3 regions of the Micromonospora sp. Utrum1 genome follow, and region 1 is predicted to be linked to each of the others. Evidence: riboswitches for the same ligand, from Rfam matches in the RefSeq annotation. Region 1 holds a riboswitch; each other region holds the start of a gene.
The links. Region 1 has a riboswitch for cyclic di-AMP ahead of AC0OLQ_RS21190 (transglycosylase family protein). Riboswitches for the same ligand answer to the same signal wherever they lie in the genome.

Region 1 (7,811 bases):
ACGGCAGCAGCGTGACCGGCCTGGGCATCCAGAAGGCCATGAAGATCATGTACAACGCGATGCTGCTGAAGACCTCGTCCTCCTCGTACCTGAAGTACCGCGTCTGGACGCTGCAGGCGGCGAAGAACCTCTACCCGACCAGCTGCACCGAGTTCAACGCGGTCAAGGCCGCCTGGAACGCGATCAGCGTGCCGGCGCAGACCGGTGAGGCGACCTGCACGGGCAGCACCCCGACGCCGACCGCCACGACCACCCCGCCGTCGGGCAGCTGCACCGGCCAGAAGCTGGCCAACCCCGGCTTCGAGTCCGGCAACGTGAGCTGGACCGCCAGCGCGGGCGTCATCACGAACGACACCGCCCAGGCGGCCCACGGCGGCTCGTACAAGGCGTGGCTCGACGGCTACGGCACGACGCACACCGACACCCTCAGCCAGTCGGTGTCCATCCCGGCCGGCTGCCGGGCGACGTTGAGCTTCTGGCTGCACATCGACAGCGCGGAGTCGACCACGACCACCGCCTACGACAAGCTGACCGTGAAGGCGGGCAGCACCACCCTGGCCACCTACTCCAACCTCAACAAGGCCACCGGCTACGTGCAGCGGTCCTTCGACATCTCGTCGCTGGCCGGCACCACCGCCACCATCTCGTTCACCGGCGTGGAGGACAGCTCCCTGCAGACCTCCTTCGTCGTCGACGACACCGCGGTCACGCTGAGCTGACCACACCGGAGCGGCCGGCCGTCGTCCTCCCGACGGCCGGCCGCTTCGTCGTCTCCGCCGTAGCTGGGAGCGGGTCCGGGAACTGCGGATCCGCGCGGCGTCAGGCCGGGCGGGAACCGGCGCCGTCGCGGCGGATCCGGGCCGCGACGCCCTCCATCGCCCGGCTGAACCGCTCCATGTCCCGGGCGGACTGCTCCGGCAGGCCGCCGAGCCGCGCGGCGAGGGCGTCCACGTCGGCCCGGGCCGAGGCGCTGACCCGGGCGTCCAGCTCGGTGAGGGCGGCGTTCACGGCCGCCACCACATGCCCGCAGAGGGTCTCCACGGGCTCGCCGGCCAACCCCGGGTCGACGGTGACGGACTCCAGCCGGCCACCCTGGACGGCGACGGCACGGACCCGGCCGCCGGCCGCGGCGCCCTCGGCCCGGAGCAGCTCGGCCGGCGCGCCGTCGGTGTGCTCGGCGGCCCGGGACCGCATCGCGGACAGCGCCTGTTGCGTCCTGGTCAGCAGCTCGTCGAGGCTCGCGGCCGCGGAGAACGGGTCGTTGGTCATATCCGCGCTTTCTTCACGTCTTTCCGAGCATCGTGACGATAGCAACCGGCCCCGACGCAACCGAACGCCCGGCCGGGAACCCCGGCCGGGCGTTCGTGGTGCGGTGGGGTCTCAGCGCAGGCGCAGCCGCTGGCCCGGGAAGATCAGGCCGGGGTCGCCGCCGACCACGCCCTTGTTGCGCTCGTAGAGAGCGTGCCAACCGCCGGCGACGTTCTTCGCGTCGGCGATCTCGGAGAGGGTGTCCCCGGGCTGGACCAGGTAGCTGCCGGCGCCGCCGGTGCTGGGCGCGCTGCGCCGCTCGCTGCGGGTGGCCGGCCGGTCGCCGCGCGACGACCGCTCCGTGGTGGCCTTCTTCGTGGACCTCGTCGAGCCCGAGTCCTTGCTGGCGTACTTCTTGGTGGAGCCGCCCTTCTTGCCGCAGACCGGCCAGGCGCCGATGCCCTGCCCGTCGAGGACCTTCTCGGCGATGGCGATCTGCTCGCTGCGGCTGGCCAGGTCGGCCCGGCTGGCGTACTTCTGGCCGCCGTAGCCGTTCCAGGTGCTGCGGGAGAACTGGAGCCCGCCGTAGTAGCCGTTGCCGGTGTTGATGTGCCAGTTGCCGCCGGACTCGCACTGTGCGACGGCGTCCCAGTTCACGCCGGCGGCGCTGGCCGGAGCGGCCGGGCCGAGCAGGGCGGCCGCGCCGGTGGCGGCGCCGACGACGAGTGCGCCGACGGCGGTGCGCCGTTGAGCGGTCCGTCGATGACGGGCGACGTATTCAGTTGCCATGTGGGTTTCCTCCACGCCGACGAGGTGAGCTGTCGGGTTCGGGCCGAGGAGCCCGGCCGCCGGAGGCGGCTTCACCCCGAGGTGTCGTGCACCGAGGAACGTGTGGGTCCCCCGCTCCCGCCCGAGGTCCAGGTACCGCCGGGCCGGCGGCGGGATTAGGCGTTACCGGCCCGTGGTGTCCGCGATCGCGAACGGATACGACGTTAGGAAGGGTTTCCGCCCATCGCCCACCTCTTGTGAAGTTCTTCACCCGCCCGAGCGAAGGCCCCTCCGTCCGAGTTGCGCACCGTCCGAAAGTGCCTTATGAGTCGCGGCTCAGTAGGTCAGGCCGTAGCCCTGCGGGAAGAGCGGGACCTGCCCGTCGCCGGCGTTGATGGGCTGCTGACTGACCGAGTTCATCCAGGTCATGGGCAGTTTTCCGGTCGGCGCGTACCCCCCGAAGAGGACGTCGGCCACGCCGCCGCCCTCGGTGCCGGGGAGCCAGGCGGCCAGCAGCGCGTCCCATCGGGGCAGCTCGGCCGAGATGTCCATCGGCCGGCCGGAGACCAGCACCACGATCACCGGCACGCCCGCGTTCCGCAGCGTCGCGATGGTCCGCAGGTCGTCCCGGTCCAGGCTCATGCTGCCGGTGCGGTCGCCCTGGCCCTCGGCGTACGGTGTCTCGCCGACCACGGCGATCGCGGCCCGGTAGGTGCCGTCGATGCCGGTGCCGCGCTGGTTGTAGGTGACCGTCGTGGTCGGACCCACCGCGGCCCGGATGCCCTGCAGGATCGTGGTGCCGGGGGTGATCGCGCCCGACGAGCCCTGCCAAGAGATCGTCCAGCCGCCGCTCGCGTTGCCGATGTTGTCGGCGCTCTTGCCGGCCACGAAGATCTTGTTGTTGTCCCGGGCCAACGGCAGGACGCCGGCGTTGTTCTTCAGCAGCACCTGTGACTGGCGGACGGCCTGCCGGGCCAGGGCCCGGTGCGCGGCGTTGCCCACCGTCGGGGTCCAGCTCCGGTCGGTGTACGGCCGCTCGAAGAGGCCCAGCTCGAACTTCTTGGTGAGGATGCGCCGGTTGGCGTCGTCGATCCGGCTCATCGGCACGTGGCCGTTCTGCACCTCGGCGCGCAGCGTGCTGAGGAAGGTCTTCCACGCCGTGGGGACCATCACCATGTCGATGCCGGCGTTGATCGCCGTGCTGACCTCGGCCGCGGTGAAGCCGGCGGCGCCGTCGATCTGGTCGATGCCGTTCCAGTCGGAGACGACGAACCCAGAGAAGCCCAGCTCTCCCTTGAGGACCGTGGTGATCAGGTACTGGTGGCCGTGCAGCTTCACGCCGTTCCAGCTGCTGTAGGAGATCATCACCGAGCCGACCCCGCGCTGCACGGCCGCCTGGAACGGGGGCAGGTGGACGGCCCGCAGTTCGGCCTCGCTGAGCTGGGTGTTTCCCTGGTCGTCGCCGCCGGTGGTGCCGCCGTCGCCGATGTAGTGCTTGGCGGTGGCGAGCACCGAGGTGGGTCCGCCGAGGGTGCTGCCCTGCAGGCCGGTGATCAGAGTGGACAGGTTCGACGGCAGGTCCGGAGTCTCGCCGAACGATTCGTAGGTGCGGCCCCACCGGTCGTTGCGGGCGACGCAGAGGCAGGGCGCGAAGTTCCAGTCCACCCCGGTGCCGGTGATCTCCTCGGCGACGGCCTGGCCGATCTGCTGCACCAGCGCCGGGTCGCGGGTCGCGCCGAGGCCGATGTTGTGCGGGAAGATCGTCGCGCCGTACACGTTGTTGTGCCCGTGCACGGCGTCGACGCCGTAGATCATCGGGATGCCGAGCGGGGTGGCGAGAGCCGCGCGCTGGAAGCCGTCGTACATGTCGGCCCAGGACGCGGCGGTGTTCGGCGTGGGCGCGGAGCCGCCGCCGGAGAGGACCGAGCCGAGCCGGTAGGTGGTGAGGTCGCTCGCGGTGACCGAGCCCCGCTCGGCCTGCGTCATCTGGCCGAGCTTCTCGTCCAGGGTCATCCGGGCGAGCAGGTCGGCGACGCGGGTGGCGACGGGCAGCGTCGGGTCCTGGTAGGGCAGGCCGGCCGCGGTGGCCGGCGCGGGCACGGCCAGGGCGGTGACGGCGACGAGCAGGAGGGCAAGACCGAGGGGACAGTGGCGGCGGTGGTGACGGATCACGGGTCGCTCCTTCCCGGAGGAACGCTGAGGCCGTTCACCGGCACCCTATGCCCGTGGGCATCGACTGTGAACAATCCTTGCCGGTTCCGGAACCGCCCGGCGGGCCGGCGCCGGGCCGGACTACCGTGGGCAGGGTTCGCGCAAGATCGGCAGGAGGCGGCGGGACGGCATGACCGACTACGGACACGAGCTGGCCTTCGGCGGCTTCGTCACACCCACCGCCGGCCGGTTCGAACAGGTGGTGGCCCTGGCCAAGCTCTGCGAGCAGGTCAACCTGGACCTGGTCACCTTTCAGGACCACCCCTACCAGCCGGGTTTCCTGGACACCTGGACGCTGATGTCCTACCTGGCCGCGGCGACCAGTCGCATCCGGCTGGCCGGCAACGTGCTGAACCTGCCCCTGCGCCAACCGGTGGTGCTGGCCCGGAGCGTCGCCAGCCTGGACCTGCTCACCGGTGGCCGGGTGGAGCTGGGCCTCGGCGCCGGCGCGTTCTGGGAGGCGATCGAGGCGGTCGGCGGGCGACGGCTCAGCGCCGGGCAGGCGGTGGACGCCCTCGACGAGGCGATCCGAGTGATCCGCGAGGTGTGGGACACCGAGCGGCGCGGGATGGTCCGCGTCGAGGGCGAGCACTACCGGGTGGTCGGGGCGAAGCGCGGGCCGGCCCCGGCGCACCCGGTGGAGATCTGGGTCGGCGCGTACAAGCCCCGGATGCTGCGGCTGGTGGGGCGCGCGGCGGACGGCTGGCTGCCGTCGCTGGCGTACCTGCCGAACGGGCCGGCCGAGCTGCCGGCGATGAACGCGGTGATCGACGAGAGCGCCGAGGCGGCGGGGCGGGACCCCCGGTCGGTACGCCGGCTGCTGAACATCAACGGTCGGTTCGTCCGCTCCTCCAGCGGCTTCCTGGCCGGGCCCCCCGAGCAGTGGGTGGAGGAGCTGGCCGGGCTGGCCCTCGACCACGGCGTCTCCACGTTCGTCCTGGGCGCCGACGACCCGACCACGATCCAGCTCTTCGCCCAGGAGGTCGCGCCCGCGGTGCGGGAGCTGGTCGGCGCCGAACGCGCCGAGCCCGGCGCCCGGGCCGGTGCCGCCGAGGAGCAGCGCGAGGCGGTCGAGGCCGGCGGCGCCACCGCGCTCGCGGTCACCCCCACCCCCGACCCCGGGGTACGGCTGACCGACCACCGGCTCTGGGACGAGTCCACCCGCCCGGCCGCCCCGCCGGCACCGGACGGCCACGTCTACACCCCGCACGCCCAGGCCGTCGGCGCGCACCTCGTCGACGTGCACGACCATCTGCGGCAGGAGCTGGCCCAGGTTCGTGACCTGCTCGAACAGGTCCGACGCGGGGTGGTCTCCGCCGGCGCCGCCCGGGCCGTGCTCAACCAGCTCACCATGCGGCAGAACAACTGGACGCTGGGGGCGTACTGCGCCGCGTACTGCACGGCGGTGACCCAGCACCACGGGCTGGAGGACAACTCGATCTTCCCGCACCTGCGGCGCGCGGACCCGGGGCTCGGCCCCGTGCTCGACCGGCTGGAAGCGGAGCACGTGGTGATCCACGACGTGGTGGAGGGCGTGGACCGGGCCCTGGTCGACCTGATCCGCAACCCGGGCGACTTCACCGAGGTGCAGAAGGCCGTGGACGTCCTCACCGACACCCTGCTGTCGCACCTGTCGTGGGAGGAGCGGGTGATCGTCGAGCCGCTGGCCCGGCACGGCTTCTACGCCGGCCAGGTCTGAGACGGGCTATTCCCGCTCGCCGGCGCGCCCCCGCGTGAGATAGCTGACTTTTGTTTCCCTAAGTCAGAGGGGTAGCGTCATCCGCATGACGGACTTCCTCGCGCAACGCGACGCCTGGTCCACCGCGAACTGCTCGATTGCCCGGGCGCTCGACGTGGTGGGCAACCGGACCGCGCTGCTCCTGCTGCGCGAGGCGTCCTTCGGCACCCGCCGCTTCGACGACTTCGCCCGCCGGGCCGGGGTCAGCGAGCCGGTGGCCGCCGCCCGCCTCAAGCAGCTGGTCGCCGACGGGCTGCTGGAGCGGCGGCCCTACCGCGAGCCCGGTCAGCGCACCCGGGACGAGTACCTGCTCACCGCCAAGGGGCGGGACCTGCTGCCGGTGCTCGCCGCCCTGCGCCAGTGGGGCGACGCGTACGCCGTCGACGACACCGGCCCGTCGGTCACGGTGACCCACCGCGACTGCGGGGCGGCCGTGCACGTGCGACTGCGCTGCGACGCCGGGCACGACGTCCCGCCCGACGAGGTGGCCGTGCTGCCCGGCCCGGGCCTGCGGAAAGCGTGACCTCCCTTCCACACCCTCAGGAGCAACACATGAAGATCGCTGGACGCACCGCCCTGGTCACCGGGGCCAACCGGGGCTTCGGCCGGCACCTGGCCGCCGAGCTGCTGGCCCGGGGCGCCACCGTCTACGCCGGCGCGCGCAACCCGGACACCGTCGACCTGCCGGGCGTCACCCCGGTGCGGCTGGACATCACCGACCCCGCGTCGGTGGCCGCCGCCGCCGAGCTGGCCGGCGACGTGACCCTGCTGGTCAACAACGCCGGCTCGGGCACCGGAGCGGACCTGCTCGACGCCGACCCGGCGCTGGTCCGGCTGGAGATGGAGACCCACTACTTCGGCACCCTGGAGATGGTCCGGGCGTTCGCCCCGCGGATCGCCGCCAACGGCGGCGGCACCGTGCTGAACGTCCTCTCCGTGCTCTCCTGGATCGCCTTCCCCGGCGTCGGCGCGTACAGCGCGGCCAAGTCGGCGGAGTGGGCGATGACCAACGCGCTGCGAGCGCAGCTCGCCGACCGGGGCGTGCGGGTCGCCGGGCTGCACGTGGGCTACATGGACACCGACATGACGGCCCGCCTGGACGTGCCCAAGTCCGACCCGGCGGAGATCGCCCGCATCGCGGTCGACGCCATCGAGGCCGACCGGTACGAGATCGTCGCCGACGAGACCTCCCGGCGGGTCCTCGCCGGCCTGTCCGGCGGCGTCCCCGCCCTCTACCCCGACCTGCCCTGAGCCGGGACACGCGAGCCGGCGCCGGACGAGTCGGCCCACCTGGACCGGCTGATCCGCGGGTGACCGCCGGGACGTGGCGGACATCCACGTCCCGGCGGGTCGCCCGGCCTACAGGCTCCGGGCGAGCCGGTCGGCGAGGATCCGGGTGAACCGGGCCGGATCGGCCAGCTCACCACCCTCGGCCAGCAGCGCCATGCCGTGCAACAGCTCGGCGGTCTCGGTCAGCGCGGTGTTGTCGCCGCCCTGCTCGTGCGCCTTGCGCAGCCCGGTGACGAGGGGATGGGTCGGGTTGAGCTCCAGGATCCGCTTGACCCGCGGCACCTCCTGCCCCATGGCCCGGTACATCTTCTCCAGCGTGGGCGTCATGTCGTGCGCGTCGCCCACCACGCAGGCCGGCGAGGTGGTGAGCCGGGTGGAGAGCCGGACCTCCTTGACGCTGTCGGCGAGCGCGCCGGTCATCCAGGTGAGCAGGTCGGCGTACTCCTGCCGCTCGGCCTCGGCCTGCTCCTTCTCCTCGTCGGTCTCCAGGTCGACCTGGCCCTTGGCGACCGAGCGCAGCGTCTTCCCGTCGTACGCGCCCACCCGCTCGACCCAC
Region 2 (7,811 bases), 3.2 Mb from region 1:
GCAACCCAGCCCGAAACGATCTAGCAACGGCCGGGGCGTCGACGAGCAGCAGAAAGTTTCACCACGGCAACATATGGTCGTTCTCAAATCCTTCGATGGGATGTAACGTCTCCCACACGTTTCCGACCCGGCGTGACACACCCCCTGGCACGCCGTTCGAAAGAGGTGGGCCCATGGGACTCCGTCCCAACCTGCTGACCCGGCGTACCGCCGGCGTCGCGTCGACGACCCTCGCGCTGCTGCTCAGCACCGCTGCGGTAGGCGTCGTCCCCGCAGCATCGGCCTTCTCGGCCGCCCCGTCCGGCTCCTGCGTCGAGCCGGCCGACGTCCACTCCGACGCCCGCGTGAAGAAGGGTGGACACGCCAAGCTGGACCCGAACGAGCTGACCGCCAAGCAGGTCCGCGAGCGCGACGCCGACCTGGCCGCGGCGCTGCGTGAGCGGGCCAACTTCCGCACCGGCGCCGGGGCCACCACGCTGGCGACGGTGACCATCCCCGTCGTCGTCCACGTCATCCAGCGGGACAGCACCCGGGCCGGCGGCAACATCCCGGACTCGATGGTCACCCAGCAGATCGACGTGCTGAACAAGGCGTACAGCGGTGCCACCGGTGGCGCCCCGACCGCCTTCAGCTTCCAGCTCACCAAGGTGCACCACGTCACCAACGCCGCCTGGTACCCGATCGTCCAGGGTTCCTCCGCCGAGCGCTCGATGAAGACCTCGCTGCGCGAGGGCGGCAAGAACACGCTCAACATCTACCTGGGCGAGCTGAGCGACGACCTGCTCGGCTGGGCCACCTTCCCGCAGCGCAAGCTGAACAGCATGGACGGCGTGGTCGCGCTGAGCGAGTCGCTGCCGGGCGGCACCGCGACCAACTACAACCAGGGCGACACCGGCACCCACGAGATCGGCCACTGGCTGAACCTCTACCACACCTTCCAGGGTGGCTGCTCCGGCTCGGGTGACAGCGTCTCCGACACCCCGGCCGAGGGCTCGCCGGCCTTCGAGTGCCCGACCGGTCGGGACACCTGCACCACGGCGGGCCTGGACCCGATCACCAACTTCATGGACTACACCTACGACTCGTGCATGTACCAGTTCACCCCTGGTCAGGCGAGCCGCATGCTGACCGCGTGGAACGCCTACCGCGCGGCCTGACCGTCGCGCACCACAAGCTGGTGCCGGTCCCGTCCTCGGACGGGGCCGGCACCAGCTTTCTGAGTAGGGCTCAGGCCGCGGGGCGGCGGGTGTCGAAGCCGTGCCGGCCACGCCGACCTTCCGAGGCCAGGGGGTCGCACCGGACCGGGGTGGTCGCCCGCGGGTCGAGCCAGACCCGCACCTCCGGCCGGCCGCCGCCGGGGCGAACCACCTGGTCGCGCCGCGTCAGCATCGCCACGTCGACGGTGAACTCGAACAGCCGCCAGTCGCCCTGGGGCGCGGCCCGGCCGATCCGGGCCAGCCGCGCCACGGTCGCCGGGTCGGTCACCGGGTGGGCCCGGCCGGCCAGGTAGGCCTCGTCGTCGCTCTCCTCCGGCGGGAAGGAGTGCAGCGCGTAGCGGCCGTCGCGTTCGAGGTCGCGACGCTTGGGCGAGTCGATGACGAAGCACCACAGCCCGTCGTCGGTGATGACCGGGGAGACCGGGTGCACTCGCGGGCCGCCGTCGGCGCGGACCGTGGCGAGGTAGCCGAAACCCGGCCCGTACTGCTGCAACAGGAGGCGGATCTCGTCGGCGAGTCGGGGCTCGTCGGCGGCGAATTCGGACCAGGAAGCCATGCGGACATTCTATCGAACAGGTGTACGAAGATGTAGTCCGACACGCAGGTCACCCGTACCGGTCGCTATGGTGTTCCGATGCTGCTCTCCGACCGCGACCTGGTCTCCGAGATCAAGGCGGGCACGCTCGCGCTGGAGCCCTTCGAGCCCACGCTGGTGCAACCGTCCAGCATCGACGTACGTCTGGACCGGCTGTTCCGGGTCTTCAACAACCATCTCTACACGCACATCGACCCGGCCGTGCAGCAGGACGACCTCACCTCGATGGTGGAGGTGCCCGAGGGCCAGCCGTTCGTGCTGCACCCCGGCGAGTTCGTGCTCGCCTCCACGCTCGAGGTGATCTCGCTGGGCGACCAGCTCGCCGGGCGCCTGGAGGGCAAGTCCAGCCTGGGCCGGCTCGGCCTGCTCACCCACTCCACGGCCGGCTTCATCGACCCGGGTTTCTCGGGTCACGTCACGCTGGAGCTGTCCAACGTGGCGAACCTGCCGATCACCCTCTGGCCGGGCATGAAGATCGGTCAGCTCTGCATCTTCCGGCTCTCCTCGCCGGCCGAGCACCCGTACGGCTCGGCGGTCTACGGGTCGCGCTACCAGGGGCAGCGCGGGCCGACCCCGAGCCGGTCCTGGCAGAACTGGCGCACCTGGCCGACTCGCTGACGGAGCCGGACGCCGTGACGGCGCAGGGGCCCCCGCGACGCGGGAGCCCCTGCGGACCGGTCAGCCCGGGCGGCCGTAGCTGTTGATCTGGCCGTCGTCGACGCGCTTCATCGTGATCGGCTTGCCGGACTGGGAGGCGTGCACCACCCAGCCGTCACCGACGTACATGCCGACGTGGTGCAGGTCGCTGTAGTAGAAGACGAGGTCACCTGCGCGCAGCTCGCTCCGGCTCACCCGCCTGGTCACGTCGTGCTGCTGCCGGGCGTTGTGCGGCAGCGAGACGCCGGCCTTGGCCCAGGCCGCCATGGTGAGCCCGGAGCAGTCGTAGTGGTCGGGGCCGGCGGCGCCCCAGACATAGATCTTGCCGATCTGGGCGCAGGCGAACTTGACCGCGACGCCGGCCGGACCACCGGGGTAGCCGGCGGGACAGGGCGCGGGGCGCAGCGGACCGCCGCCGCCGTTGCCGTAGACCTTGAGACGGAGCTTCTGGAGCTTGACGATCTCGGCGTCGATCTGCTTCTTCTTCGCCGCGAGCTGGGCCTCGGTACGGGCCAGGTCGCTGATCATCTCGTCCAGCGGCCGCTTCTTGGCGGCCAACTGGTCGCGCAGCTCGGCGACGGTCCGCACCTGCTCCTGCTGGCGGTTCGCGTAGCGGTCGAGCAGTGCGAGGCCGTCCACCAGCTCACTCGGCGACCGGCTGCCCAGCAGGGCGTTGACGGTGGAGAGGTTGTTGTCGCCCTTGTAGGCGTCGGCGGCGAGCCCGCCCACCTGACCGAGGGCGGCGTCCACCCGGGCCTGGAGCGGGGCGATCTGCTTGCCGAGCGCGGCGGCCTGCTTGCGCTTGACGGCGAGCTGCTCGCGGGTGGCGTTGACCTGTTCGATGATCGGTTCGAGCTTGTTCCAGTCCTGGTCGATCTGGCGCTCGATCTCGGTGACCGACGGTTCGGCATGGGCCGCCGTGGCGCCGCCGGTCAGGACGACGGCGGTGCCGGCCAGGGCGGCGAGGGCGGTGGTGAAGCGGGACCAGCGGGAACGCGGCACAGCCGTCGACCGGTCGACCGACCGGCTTGACGGTGGCCGCGGGGCATGGTGTGCCACCGGGCTTCCGTACTCCTTCTTCGTGCCCGCCTACCGAGTTAGCTGACGGGTTCGGGCGGGAAGGGAGCCGCCCTACCGCAGTGGCTGCGGATTCACCCCAGTTACCTGGGTCCCCGGCTCGCCCGAAGGCGACTCGGCGGTGTCGGACCGTCACCACCCGGGTTGGTCGGTGAAACAGTCGGCCGACGATTGACCAGAGTAGAGATGGCCGTTACCGATCCGCAACCCGAGACGCCGTGACACTCCGTATGTCGCCCCGATCGTGGATGAAGGTTTTCTTCACACAAGATTACCCGCTGGAAAGGTATTGACCCGGAGGGTGCGTGGGGCGAGGGTGAGGACGCAGTGACCCCCATCCCTGTCTGGAGGTTCGATGCACCTCTCACCCCCGCCGTCGGGCAGACGGATGCTGCTGGCAGCCGCCGTCGCGGCGGCCACGGCCCTGGTGGCGACCGGCCCGGTGGCCGCCGAACCGCTCACCGCCCAACCGACCACCGACCGCCAGGAGCAGTACGCCGCCGCCGCGGCGGAGTACGGCGTGCCGCAGAGCGTCCTGCTCGGCGTGTCGTACCTGGAGTCGCGCTGGGACACCCACCCGGGCCAGCCGAGCACCAGCGGCGGCTACGGCCCGATGCACCTCACCGACGCCCAGCAGGTCCTCGCGACCCCGGCCAGCGGCCACGTGGACGAGAACGAGGACCCGCGGGGCGACGACTCGCGCCCGCTCACCCTCGACCCGGCCATCGCGGCCGCACCGGCGGAGGACGTGCTGCCGCAGGCGTCCCTGCAGACGCTCGACGCCGCCGCGGCGCTCACCGGCCTCACCGAGGAGACGTTGCGGACCGACGCGGCCGCGAACATCCGGGGCGGGGCGGCACTGCTTGCCTCGTACCAGAAGGAGCTGGGTGCGCCGGTCGGCGCCGGCAGCGACCCGGCGGCCTGGTACGGCGCGGTGGCCCGCTACTCCGGCGCGGACACCGAGGACGCGGCGGCGGCCTTCGCCGACGAGGTCTACGACCAGCTCGGCCTCGGCGCGGCCCGGACCACCGACGACGGCCAGCGGGTGACCCTCGCCGCCACCGCGGTGACGCCGGACCAGTCCGGGCTGCACAAGCTGGGGCTGCGCCGCGCCGAGCGGCCGGACGGCCTGGAGTGCCCGGTCCGCCTCGCCTGCGAGTGGATCCCCGCACCGTACGCGGAGTACTACATCCCTAAGACCCAAACCTGGGACTACGGCAACCACGACATCGGCAACCGGCCGGCACAGCAGAAGCTCGAGTACATCATCATCCACGACACCGAGGGCTACTTCGGCCCCAGTGTGGGCCAGGTCCAGGATGTGACCTACCTGGGCTGGCACTACACGCTGCGTTCGGTGGACGGATACGTGGCCCAGCACATCAAGGCCAAGGACGTCGGTTGGCAGGCCGGCAACTGGTACGTCAACACGAAGTCCATCGGCATTGAGCACGAGGGCTTCGCCGGGCGCGGCACCTGGTACACCGAGGCGATGTACCGGGCCTCGGCCAAGCTGGTGCGCCACCTGGCTCTGCGCTTCCAGATCCCGCTGGACCGGCAGCACATCCTCGGTCACGACAACGTTCCGGGCATCACCGCCGGGAACGTCGCCGGCATGCACTGGGACCCGGGTCCGTACTGGGACTGGTCGCACTACTTCAACCTGCTGAAGGCGCCCTTCCAGGGCACCGGCACGCCGCACACCGGTCTGGTTACCATCGACCCGGACTTCGCGTCGAACCAGCCCGCCTTCTACGGCTGCAACCAGCAGCCCCCGTTGCCACCTGGTCCGGTACCCCCGACGGCCGAGCCCTGCCCGTTGCGCGGCTCCTCCTCGGTCATCCTGCGCACCGCCCCGAGCGCGACCGCCCCGCTGGTCAACGACCTGGGCCTGCGGCCGAACGGCACGCCGAACACCATGTACATCAAGGATCACGGCGCCCGTGCCTCGGCCGGCCAGACCTATGCCCTCGCGGGCGTCCAGGGCGACTGGACCGCTATCTGGTACCTCGGTCAGAAGGCCTGGTTCTACAACCCGGCCTCGGCGCCCACGGCCAAGTGGTCGGCGGGCTTCGTGGTGACGCCCAAGCCGGGCAAGGCCACCATCCCGGTGTACGGGCGGGCCTACCCCGAGAAGGCCGCCTACCCGGCCACCATCCCGTACCAGACCATCTCGCCGTTGCAGTACACCTTCCCGGCGGGCCAGCGGTACGCGGTCGGCGACGTCCTCCCGGGCGAGTACTACCAGGCGGTCTCGTTCGACGGTTCGGCACCGGGTGACCGGACCGTCGTCCGCGGCGAGAACCGGTACGTGCAGATCCAGTTCGGCCATCGGGTGATGTTCGTGAACCTGGACGACGTGCAGATCCTGCCGGCCGCGCAGACGTCCTGAGCACCCCACTGTCGGCGATCGAGCAAGGGTTCCCGGTTCTACCGGGAACCCTTGCCGCCGTTCTACGGCAAAAGGCTTCCCCTCGTCACCGTACGTCGCAGGTTCTTTACAGAGATGATTGAGAACGGTAGATTCCCATCTGTCGATAGATCACGGGGGATCATCTTCGACACCTGGCGAACCTGCTCGCCCGCGATCGACATGAACGACACCGTCGACGAGGGGAGACACGGTGCGTACAGGAATAGTGGAGGTGGTCCCACTCGCCCTGCTGGGCGTGGTGGCGATGACCGTGTTCATCCGGACGAAGAGCAGACGCCGCTGGACGTATGTGGCCGGAGGCCTGCTGGCCGGCGCATGGCTGGCGCTGACGGGTGGAGCGGTATGGGCGATGTCCAGCTCCATGGCTGCCGACCTGCCAGCAAAGGCTACCGAGCCGGGCAATCCGTGTTTATCAGGGGCGCCGGCACGCAGCTTCGACGTCTCACTGATCAACATTCCGATCTTCCTCAACCGCTTTGGCGACGTCGTCCCCGAGGGGCGCATGTATGTCCTCGACGAGAACATCGCCACCGTCCGGGCCAACTTCGCCAAGGCCGCCGACCCCAATGACCAGGCGGACCTAATCGAACCCCTGGTGCTACGGGCGCACCGGGGAGACTGCGTGACGATCCGGTTCACCAACCGGCTCCACGAAGAAGCGCCGCCGTTCGTCCGGAACGATTCCATCTTCCTGCTACCCGGCGAGCAGTTGGCGGCTCCCGGCACCGTGACGCCGGAGCCGCGGCGATTCGCCCCGGCCCGGACCCTGCCGCACAACGACTTCGACCCAGAGGCTGCGCCGCCGGCGTCCATCCACATGGAGGGTCTGGTTTTCGACCCCAAGGGCTCCGACGGCACGGCGGCGGGACTCAACCCCGATTCGACCGTAGCCCGCGGCGCCACCGCCACCTACCGGTACTCGGCGGCCGTCGAGGGGGAGTTCCACTTCAACGACGGCGCCGACCTCACCTCCGTCGAGACCGGCGCGGGCAACACCATCGGGTCGCACTCGTTCGGGGCCTTCGGCGCGATCGTGGTAGAGAAGCCCGGCACCAGTTGGGTGGATGCCCGCACCGGCGAGCCGCTCGCCTCCGGGACCCGCGCTGTCATCAAGGACCCGGAGCCCGGCGCACCGGACCACCGGGAGCACGTGATTTTCATGCACGACGAGGTGGAGGCAGCTTCCGGCATCCTCACCCGGTTCTGCCGGAACGGGCAGGACGGGGTGGCGGAGGACCGGGCCAACGGGGAGTGCGTCGACCCGACGGCCGCCGATCTCACCAAGCTGAAGCAGGGCACCCTGCCCGGCCTCTCCGGCGGGGACGCGGACGCCCTGGTGCAGGGCGAAGTACCGGTCAAGCTGGAGTGGTTCGCCTTCAACTACCGGGCGGAGCCCGCGTTCAACCGCGAAGAGGTCGGCTGCCCGGCGGCGACTCGCAATGCGCAGGGATTCGACGCCAAGGAGTGTCACGGCGAGGAGACCGCCCTGTCCTCCTGGGCGTACGGCGACCCGGGTGGCGGTGACCTGGTCTTCGCCAACTACCGCGGCGAGCCGATGCAGATCCGGCTGCTGCACGCGGCCGAGCGGGAGACGCACACCTTCCACTGGCACGTCAATCGGTGGCCGTTCGACCCGAAGGACGAAGGTGGGCTCGCCGCGGTGAGCAAGCCGACCCACCACATCGGCGTTACCAACATCCTGGACGTGCAGGCCGTCTCGCCGGGCGCGCACTACGCGCTCATTCCTGAGGGCGGCGCCGGTTCATCGCATGATAACAAGCCGGCGACGTTCGGTGACGTGATCTTCCACTGCCACCTCTACCCGCATTTC
Region 3 (7,811 bases), 1.5 Mb from region 1:
GCCAAGGTCCGCGCCGAGCTCAACGCGCTGGCCGCCACCCACCCGGACCACGGCTGGGACAAGACCGAGAAGCGTCTCGTCGAGGCCGGCGTCTTCGAGGGCTGAGCGCCCTCACCCGCGACACCACGAACCGCCCGCCGGGTCACCCCGGCGGGCGGTTCTGCGTTTCTCAGTCCTCCGGCAGCAGGGCCACCTCGCCGGTGGCCAGGTCGTAGAGGGCGCCGACCACGGCGACCTCCCCGGCCGCCACCGGGCGGGCCAGCAGGTCGTCGGCGCGCAGGGTGCCGACCGTGCGCCGGACGTGCCGGCGGATGGCGAGCCGGTGGGCGTCCGGATCGTCCGCGCCGACCTCGTACACCGCCGGAGCGATCCGGTCCACCACGTAGCCCAGCGCGCCGCCGGGCCGCCGCCCGGTGCGCAGGGCCTCGACCGCCGAGCCCACCGCGCCGCAGCGCTCGTGCCCGAGCACCATCACCAGCCGCACGCCGAGCTGCCCCACCACGTACTCGATGGAGCCGCAGACCGCCCGGTCGAGGACGTGCGCGCCGGTACGGATCACGCAGATCGAGCCGAACGTCTGGTCGAAGATCGCCTCCAGCGGCACCCGCGAGTCGATGCAGCCCAGCACCACCGCGTACGGCTGCTGATCGCCGGAGGCCACCGCCGCGGCGGCCGTGACGTCGTGGCCGTGCACCGGCTGCCCGCTGACGAAGCGGCGGTTGCCGGCGAGCAGCTCGGCCAGGGCGGCCCGGGGCGTCCGGGCGGCGGGGGCGGGCGGCATGCCTACAGCCTGGCCACCGACCCGACGTCGCGAAGCCGGTTGGGAATCTTCTCACCACCCCGGTTGCCGTGCTGTCATGACGGGTACGCCGGTGTCACCGCCGGGTCACTCCGGTGCAGACACCGGTCGGCCCGGGGGAGGTGGACCCATGCCCCAGCACCTGGAGGTGCGGCTTCCTGACGGCGTACGCCTGCACGTGGCGGCGACCGGGCCGGTCGACGCCGAGGTCACCGTGATCCTGCTGCACGGCTGGACGCTGGACGGGCGCAGCTGGCACCGCCAGCTCGCCGACCTGCGCGCCCGCTTCGGCGACCGGGTCCGGGTGGTGACCTACGACGCCCGCGGGCACGGCCGGTCGAGCTGCATGGCGCTGCGCACGGCCACCGTGGCCCAGCTCGGCGACGACCTGGCCGCGGTGGTCGACCAAATCGTCCCGTCCGGGAAGATCGTGCTGGTCGGGCACTCGATGGGCGGGATGACCGTGATGGAGTACGCCCACCGCCACCCCGACCACTTCGCCGCTCGCACCGCCGGCCTGGTCTTCGTCTCGACCACCGCCGAGGGGCACACCCACACCGCCTACGGGCTCTCCCCCCGGATCGCCCGGCTGATCCGGCTCGCCGAGACCACCGGGGCCGGGGTGCTGGCCCGCTGCGGCGCCTGGCGCCCGCCGCACGCGCTGCTGCGCGCGCTGCGCCCGAGCATCCGCTGGATGCTCTTCGGCGACCGCTGCGAACCGGCCGACATCCGGCTGGTCACCTCGGCGGTGGCGCACGCCTCGCTGCGCTCGATCGGCGGGTTCCGCGCCTCGATCGGGGCCCAGCACCGGCTGGACACCCTCGCGGCCCTGGGCCGGCTGCCGGCCGCCGCGCTGGTCGGCGACCGGGACCGGCTCACCCCGCCGCCCTGCGCCGAGTCGATCGCCGCGGCGCTGCCCACCACCGAACTGACCGTCTGCCCGGGCGCCGGCCACATGCTGATGATGGAGCGCCCCGACGAGGTGAACACCGCCGTGGCCGGGGTGCTGCACCAGGTGCTCACGGGGCGGGACGCGGGAACGTCCGGGGAGCGGGTGGGAACGCCCGGATAACGGGCAACCCGCACCGGCGGGCAGGCGGCAGCGGCATGGCCCCGACAATGGCGGGGCGGGCGGCCCGTACCCTCATTCAGCCCGCCGTCTGACCACAGGAGCCCCCGCATTGAGCGACCAGACCACCCTGGAACGGGAGATCGCCGTCGAACAGCGGCATCTCGACCGGGTGTACGCCCGGCTGGCCGAACTGCGTCGGTCGGCCGCCGACGCCGAGCGGGAGGGCTACCGGCTGGCCCGGGTCGGCAACTTCGGCGCGCTGGTCGAGCGGGACGCGATGGTCTTCCACGCGGCGCAGCGCCGGCACGTGCTGGACGCGGAGCACGAGGGGCTGGTCTTCGGCCGGCTGGACCTGCGCACCGGGCAGGTGCTGCACGTGGGGCGGCTCGGCGTGCGCGGGGAGAACGCCGAGACCCTCGTGGTGGACTGGCGCGCGCCGGCCGCCGCCGCGTTCTACCAGGCCACCCCGGCGGAGCCGCGCGGTGTGGTGCGGCGGCGCACGATCCAGTCGTCGGCGGAGCAGGTCACCCGGATCGAGGACGACCTGCTGGACCCGGAGTCGGCGCCGCCGGAGATGGCGGTGGTCGGCGACGGCGCGCTGCTGGCCACCCTGTCCCGGGCCACCGGCCGGGGCATGCGGGACATCGTGGCCACCATCCAGCGGGAGCAGGACGAGGCGATCCGCTCCCCCGGCAACAGCGTCACGATCGTCTCCGGCGGCCCGGGCACCGGCAAGACGGCGGTGGCCCTGCACCGGGCCGCGTACCTGCTCTACTCCGACCGGGCCCGGTACGCCGGCGGCGGCATCCTGGTGGTCGGCCCGTCGAGCGTGTTCGTCCAGTACATCGCCTCGGTGCTCCCCTCGCTCGGCGAGGAGACGGCCACCCTGCACTCACTCGGCTCGCTCTTCCCCGGCCTGTCCGTGACCCGCACCGATCCGCCCGAGGTGGCGGCGGTCAAGGGGTCGCTGCGGATGCGCCGGGTGCTGGAGCGCGCGGTCCGGGACGCGGTGCCCGACTCCCCCGCCGAGCTGCGCCTGCTCTACCGGGGCGAGCTGCTCCGGCTGGAGCGCGCCGAGCTGGACGCGATCCGGGATCGGACGCTGTCCCGCGGCGCGCGCCGCAACGAGGTGCGCCGGGCCGCCTTCGACGCGGTCCTCGCCGCGCTCTGGGCGCAGGCCCGCGCGCTGCGGATCGGCCGGCTGCCGGAGCAGCCCGCGTTCGAGGACGAGATCATCGAGCGGCCGGAGTTCCGCGACTTCCTCAAGGCCTGGTGGCCCCGGCTGCACCCGCGTCACGTGCTGGCCTGGCTGGCCCGTCCGGAGCGGCTGCGCCGGTACGCCGGCGGCGTCCTCTCCGGCGCGGAGATCCGGCTGCTGACGGGCGCGTACCGGAGCCTGGACGCCGAGGGGCTGACGATCGCCGACGTGGCGCTGGTGGACGAGCTGGACGCGCTGCTCGGCCGGCCGGTGCAGCGGGCGAAGCCGAAGCGGGACCCGTTCCAGCTGGCCGGCGGCGTCCGCGAGCTGAGCACGCTCGCCGACCGGCAGCGGGCCGCCCGGGCGGCGGCCCGGGAGCGCCCGGAGGACTACCGGGACTACGCCCACGTGGTGGTCGACGAGTCGCAGGACGTCTCGCCGATGCAGTGGCGGATGATCGGCCGGCGCGGCCGGTTGGCCTCCTGGACGGTGGTGGGCGACCCGGCGCAGACGGCCTGGACCGGCGACCCGCAGGAGCTCGCCCGGGCCCGGGACCAGGCGCTGGGCCGGCGCCGCCGGTACCGCTACGAGCTGACCACGAACTACCGCAACTCGGCGGAGATCTTCGCGGTGGCGGCCGCGGAGATCCACCGCGTCCACCCGGAGCTCGCGCTGCCCACCGCGGTCCGCTCCACCGGCGTGGCGCCGGTCGAGCTGACCGTGCCCGCCGTCGAACTGCCGGCCGCCACCGCGGCGGCGGCCCGCACGCTGCTGGCCGAGGTCGAGGGCACGGTGGGGGTGATCACGCCGGTGCCACGCCGCGACGAGGTGGCCGGCTGGCTGGGCGATCTCGGTGGCCGGCTCCAGGTGGTGACCAGCCTTCAGGCCAAGGGCATGGAGTACGACGGGGTGGTGCTGGTCGCACCGAGCGAGATCCGTGCCGATCCGGGGTCGGGCGTCCGCACCCTCTACGTGGCGCTCTCCCGGGCCACCCAGCGCCTGACCACGCTCGACCCGGTCGTCTGACGACGGTTCCCGCCCCGGCGTTCACTTGCACATATAGCGATGTGAGCATAGATTGAGCCCGGCCGGTGCGACGGACGAGAGGGTGTGGGCGTGGGCGCAGGTCATGACCACAGCGGCGCGGTGGTCAACGCCGCGCACCGCCACCGGGGTCGACTCTGGGGCGCCTTCGCGCTGCTCACCGTCCTGATGGTGGTCGAGGCGGTGGCCGCGTTCGCCACCGGCTCGCTGGCCCTGCTCTCCGACGCCGGCCACATGTTCACCGACGTCCTCGGCATCGGCATGGCCCTCGCCGCGATCACCGCCACCCGGCACGCCGACACCGACCCGCAGCGCACCTTCGGGCTCTACCGCCTCGAGGTGCTGGCCGCGCTGGCCAACGCGGTGCTGCTCGGCGCCGTGGCCGTCTACGTCCTGGTCGAGGCGGTACGCCGGTTCGGCGAGCCGCCGGAGGTGCTCGCCGGGCCGATGCTCGCCGTGGCGGTGCTCGGCCTGCTCGCCAACATCGCCGCGTTCGCGCTGCTGCGCCCCGGCGCGGAGGAGAGCATCAACCTGCGCGGGGCGTACCTGGAGGTGCTGGGCGACCTGCTCGGCTCGCTCGGGGTGATCGGCGCCGCCGTGGTCATCGCGGTCACCGACTGGTGGTGGGCCGACCCGCTGGTCGCCGTGGCGATCGGGCTGTTCATCCTGCCCCGCACCTGGCGGCTCGGCCGGGCCGCGGTCCGCATCCTGGTGCAGGCCGCCCCGGAACACCTCCAGGTGACCGCGGTGCACGACCGGCTGGCCGCGGTGCCCGGCGTCGCCGAGGTGCACGACCTGCACGTCTGGACGCTCACCTCGGGCATGGAGGTGGCCTCGGCGCACCTCACCATGGCCCCGGGCGCCGAGGTCGGCGAGGTGCTGGCCGCCGCCCGGGCCGCGCTGCGCGAGGACTTCTCGATCGACCACGCCACGTTGCAGATCGAACCCGGAGCGTCGCCCGGGGCCTGCGGCGCGGTCGAGTGGTAATTAGGACAATCTTAAATCCAAGTGGCTATTGTGCGCTTATGCCGGTTTTGACCGGGACACCTGCTCCCACCAGCGGAGCCGTCCCGGGCCAGCGCCGGTAGGCTCGGTCGCGGCCTCCGCCGGGCGGCGCCCACCGGCGCCTGCGGTGGCCGTCGCCTAATCGCCCGCAGGGCGAGCCGGGGAACCACGTTCGTGGGGTGCATCCGCGTCAGCGGTAGGGATCTTCCGTCCCGAACCCGTCAGCTAACCCGGTCGGCGGTTGACGGAAGGACACGTGAATGCCCCCAGTGGCACCTGTACGACGGACGGTCGCCCGGTTGGCGGCCCTGCTCGTCGCGACGCTCGCCCTCGGCGTCGTGACCGCGCCGGTCTCCCCCGCCTCGGCGGCTCCCCCGACCGGTCTGCTCGCCGCCGCACCCGGCGACGACGAGGGCGGCACGCCGGCGCTGCGCGCCCAACTCGACGCGGCCAGCAAGGGCTGGCTGGAGGCGCGGACCGCGCTGAACCGCTCGGTCACCCGGCAGCAGCAGCTCACCGCCCAGCTCAAGACGGTCAACGCCGAGTTGACCGTCCGGGACGCCAAGGTCGGCGAGATCGCCGGGGTGGCGTACCGGGCCGGGCGGATGGGCACGGCCGCGGCGCTGCTCGACAGCAGCAGCCCGCAGGGCTTCATGGACCGCGCCGCGGCGCTGGAGCAGGTGGCGGCGCACGAGGACCGGGCGCTGCGCGACCTGATCGAGACCCGGGACGAGGCCACCCGCACCCAGGACGCGCTCACCGGCGAGATCCAGGAGCAGCGCAAGCAGGTCGCGGTGATGGCCAAGCGCAAGCAGCAGGCCGAGCACGCCCTGGAGGTGGCGAACAAGCGGGCGTCGAGCAGCGGCGGCGGCAGCGTCCAGGGCACCTCGTCGGCGAACGCCAAGCCGGCCCCGCGCAACGCCGACGGCTCCTGGCCGCCGGAGTCGTGCAGCGTCAACGACCCGACGCCGGCCGACGGCTGCATCACCCCGCGTACGCTGCACGCCCTCCAGCAGGCCAAGGCGGCCGGCTTCACCCGGTACGTCTCCTGCCACCGGCCCAGCGGCTCGGGCGAGCACCCGAAGGGGCGGGCCTGCGACTTCGCCGCGCAGAAGGACGGCTTCGGCGGCGTGGCCACCGGTGGCGACAAGACGTACGGCAACAACCTGGCCGCCTACTTCATCCGCAACGCCGACGCGCTCGCCGTGCTCTACGTGATCTGGTACAAGCAGATCTGGCTGCCCAGCAGCGGCTGGAAGGCGTACAGCGGCGGCAACGGCGACCCGTCCAGCGACCACACCAACCACGTGCACCTGTCGGTGTACTGACCGCTCCGCCCCGGCGACACCCGGCCTACGCCCCACGACGTACGCCGGGTGTCGCCGTGCGGCCCACGACGCAGCGCCCGCGGCGGCCGAGCATCGGGGGCATGAGTAGACGACTCTCCCCCGCCGGACGCAAGGCCCTGCTCACCCTGCACCTGGTCACCGCGCTGGGCTGGCTCGGCGCCGACCTGGTGCTGCTCAGCCTCGGCGTGGCCGGGCTGCGCGGGGCCGACCCCGAGGTGGTCTATCCGGCGGCCGCGCTCCTGGTCACCTGGCTGTTCGCCCCGCTGAGCGTGGTGGTCTGGCTGGTCGGGCTGGCCAGTGCGCTGCTCACCCCGTGGGGGCTGCTGCGCTGGCGCTGGGTGCTGGTGAAGTTCGCCGTCACCACGGTGGTGCTCACGCTCGTGCTGCTCCTGCTCACCCCGCGGGTCCGGCACCTCGGTGAGCTGGCCGGGGCGGCCGACGCCCACCTGCGCGTCGACCTGGTGGTCGCGCCGACCGTCTCCAGCACGCTGCTGCTCGTCGTCACGGTGCTGTCCACGTACAAGCCGTGGGGGCGGCTGCGGCCGGCCCGACCGGCGGCCCGGCGACCGGTGCCCGCCGGACGCGCCGGCTGAGTCAGGCCGCCGACCCCTCCAGGGTGGCGCCGAGTCGGCTGGCCAGCCCGAGGTGGGCCGCCCGGGCCTGCCGGAAGGCGTAGCCGAACAGCGGCGCCGGGGCGGAGAGGGTGATCTCCACGTCGATCCGCACCACTCCGTCGGGCTCGTCGCGCAGCCGGGTGTGGTTGCGCACCGTGGTGGCCGGCTGCTGCCGGGCCACGGTGACCACCTCGTCCTCGTTGGCGATCAGCACGTCGGCCTGGTAGGTGACCGGGAAGTGCAGCGGGCCGAGCGCGAGCCGGTCGGTGATCGCGTAACTGGCCAGCGCGCCCGGCCGGGGCGGCAGTTGCCGGACCCGGACGATCAGCGGATGCAGCTCGCCCTGCCGGCTCAGGTCGCCGAGCAGGGCCACCGCGTCCGCCCGGGTGCACCGGGCCTGCACGGTGTAGCTGAAGCTGTCGCTGCTGAGCAAGCGGTACCCCCTCGCCGTCGTGGGTCCGCACGATCGTCCCGTACCGGAGCCGGGCTGGCAACGGGTCGGAAGTCCCTGGCCGCGTGCCGGGCGCGCCGCACCGGACCGGCAAGCCGGCGGAGCACGCGCGACCCCGGCGCCGTCAGGGCGGCGAGCTGGAGTCGATCAACAGCGGCGGGCCACTCAGGCGCCCGGGAGCACCTCGGGGGTGCTGTCGGCGAACCAGGGCTCGGGCGCGCCGAAGAGGCCGAGCAGGCCGGTCACCCAGAGCTGGCGGTGCACGAACCGGCTCGGCTC

Region 2: it holds a riboswitch for cyclic di-AMP, as region 1 does, so the genes downstream of both, AC0OLQ_RS01505 (C40 family peptidase) here and AC0OLQ_RS21190 (transglycosylase family protein) in region 1, are expected to answer to the same signal.
Region 3: it holds a riboswitch for cyclic di-AMP, as region 1 does, so the genes downstream of both, AC0OLQ_RS28340 (coiled-coil domain-containing protein) here and AC0OLQ_RS21190 (transglycosylase family protein) in region 1, are expected to answer to the same signal.

The regions. Positions count from the first base shown of each region.
Region 1 covers NZ_CM170071.1:4,506,666-4,514,476, forward strand. The annotation lists gene AC0OLQ_RS21180 (M4 family metallopeptidase) at 1-719, shown strand, start outside; gene AC0OLQ_RS21185 (YbaB/EbfC family nucleoid-associated protein) at 820-1,269, opposite strand; gene AC0OLQ_RS21190 (transglycosylase family protein) at 1,381-2,037, opposite strand; cyclic di-AMP (ydaO/yuaA leader) riboswitch at 2,037-2,209, opposite strand; gene AC0OLQ_RS21195 (glycoside hydrolase family 3 protein) at 2,353-4,188, opposite strand; gene AC0OLQ_RS21200 (LLM class flavin-dependent oxidoreductase) at 4,358-5,926, shown strand; gene AC0OLQ_RS21205 (winged helix-turn-helix transcriptional regulator) at 6,012-6,488, shown strand; gene AC0OLQ_RS21210 (SDR family oxidoreductase) at 6,518-7,216, shown strand; gene htpG (molecular chaperone HtpG) at 7,325-7,811, opposite strand, start outside.
Region 2 covers NZ_CM170071.1:314,521-322,331, reverse strand. The annotation lists gene AC0OLQ_RS01520 (zinc metalloprotease) at 174-1,157, shown strand; gene AC0OLQ_RS01515 (pyridoxamine 5'-phosphate oxidase family protein) at 1,228-1,773, opposite strand; gene dcd (dCTP deaminase) at 1,852-2,430, shown strand; gene AC0OLQ_RS01505 (C40 family peptidase) at 2,491-3,471, opposite strand; cyclic di-AMP (ydaO/yuaA leader) riboswitch at 3,540-3,677, opposite strand; gene AC0OLQ_RS01500 (N-acetylmuramoyl-L-alanine amidase) at 3,902-5,938, shown strand; gene AC0OLQ_RS01495 (hypothetical protein) at 6,225-7,811, shown strand, end outside.
Region 3 covers NZ_CM170071.1:6,042,227-6,050,037, forward strand. The annotation lists gene AC0OLQ_RS28315 (hypothetical protein) at 1-105, shown strand, start outside; gene AC0OLQ_RS28320 (carbonic anhydrase) at 170-781, opposite strand; gene AC0OLQ_RS28325 (alpha/beta fold hydrolase) at 930-1,871, shown strand; gene AC0OLQ_RS28330 (HelD family protein) at 1,981-4,095, shown strand; gene AC0OLQ_RS28335 (cation diffusion facilitator family transporter) at 4,186-5,100, shown strand; cyclic di-AMP (ydaO/yuaA leader) riboswitch at 5,244-5,373, shown strand; gene AC0OLQ_RS28340 (coiled-coil domain-containing protein) at 5,379-6,446, shown strand; gene AC0OLQ_RS28345 (hypothetical protein) at 6,548-7,060, shown strand; gene AC0OLQ_RS28350 (SRPBCC family protein) at 7,062-7,514, opposite strand; gene AC0OLQ_RS28355 (STAS domain-containing protein) at 7,698-7,811, opposite strand, start outside.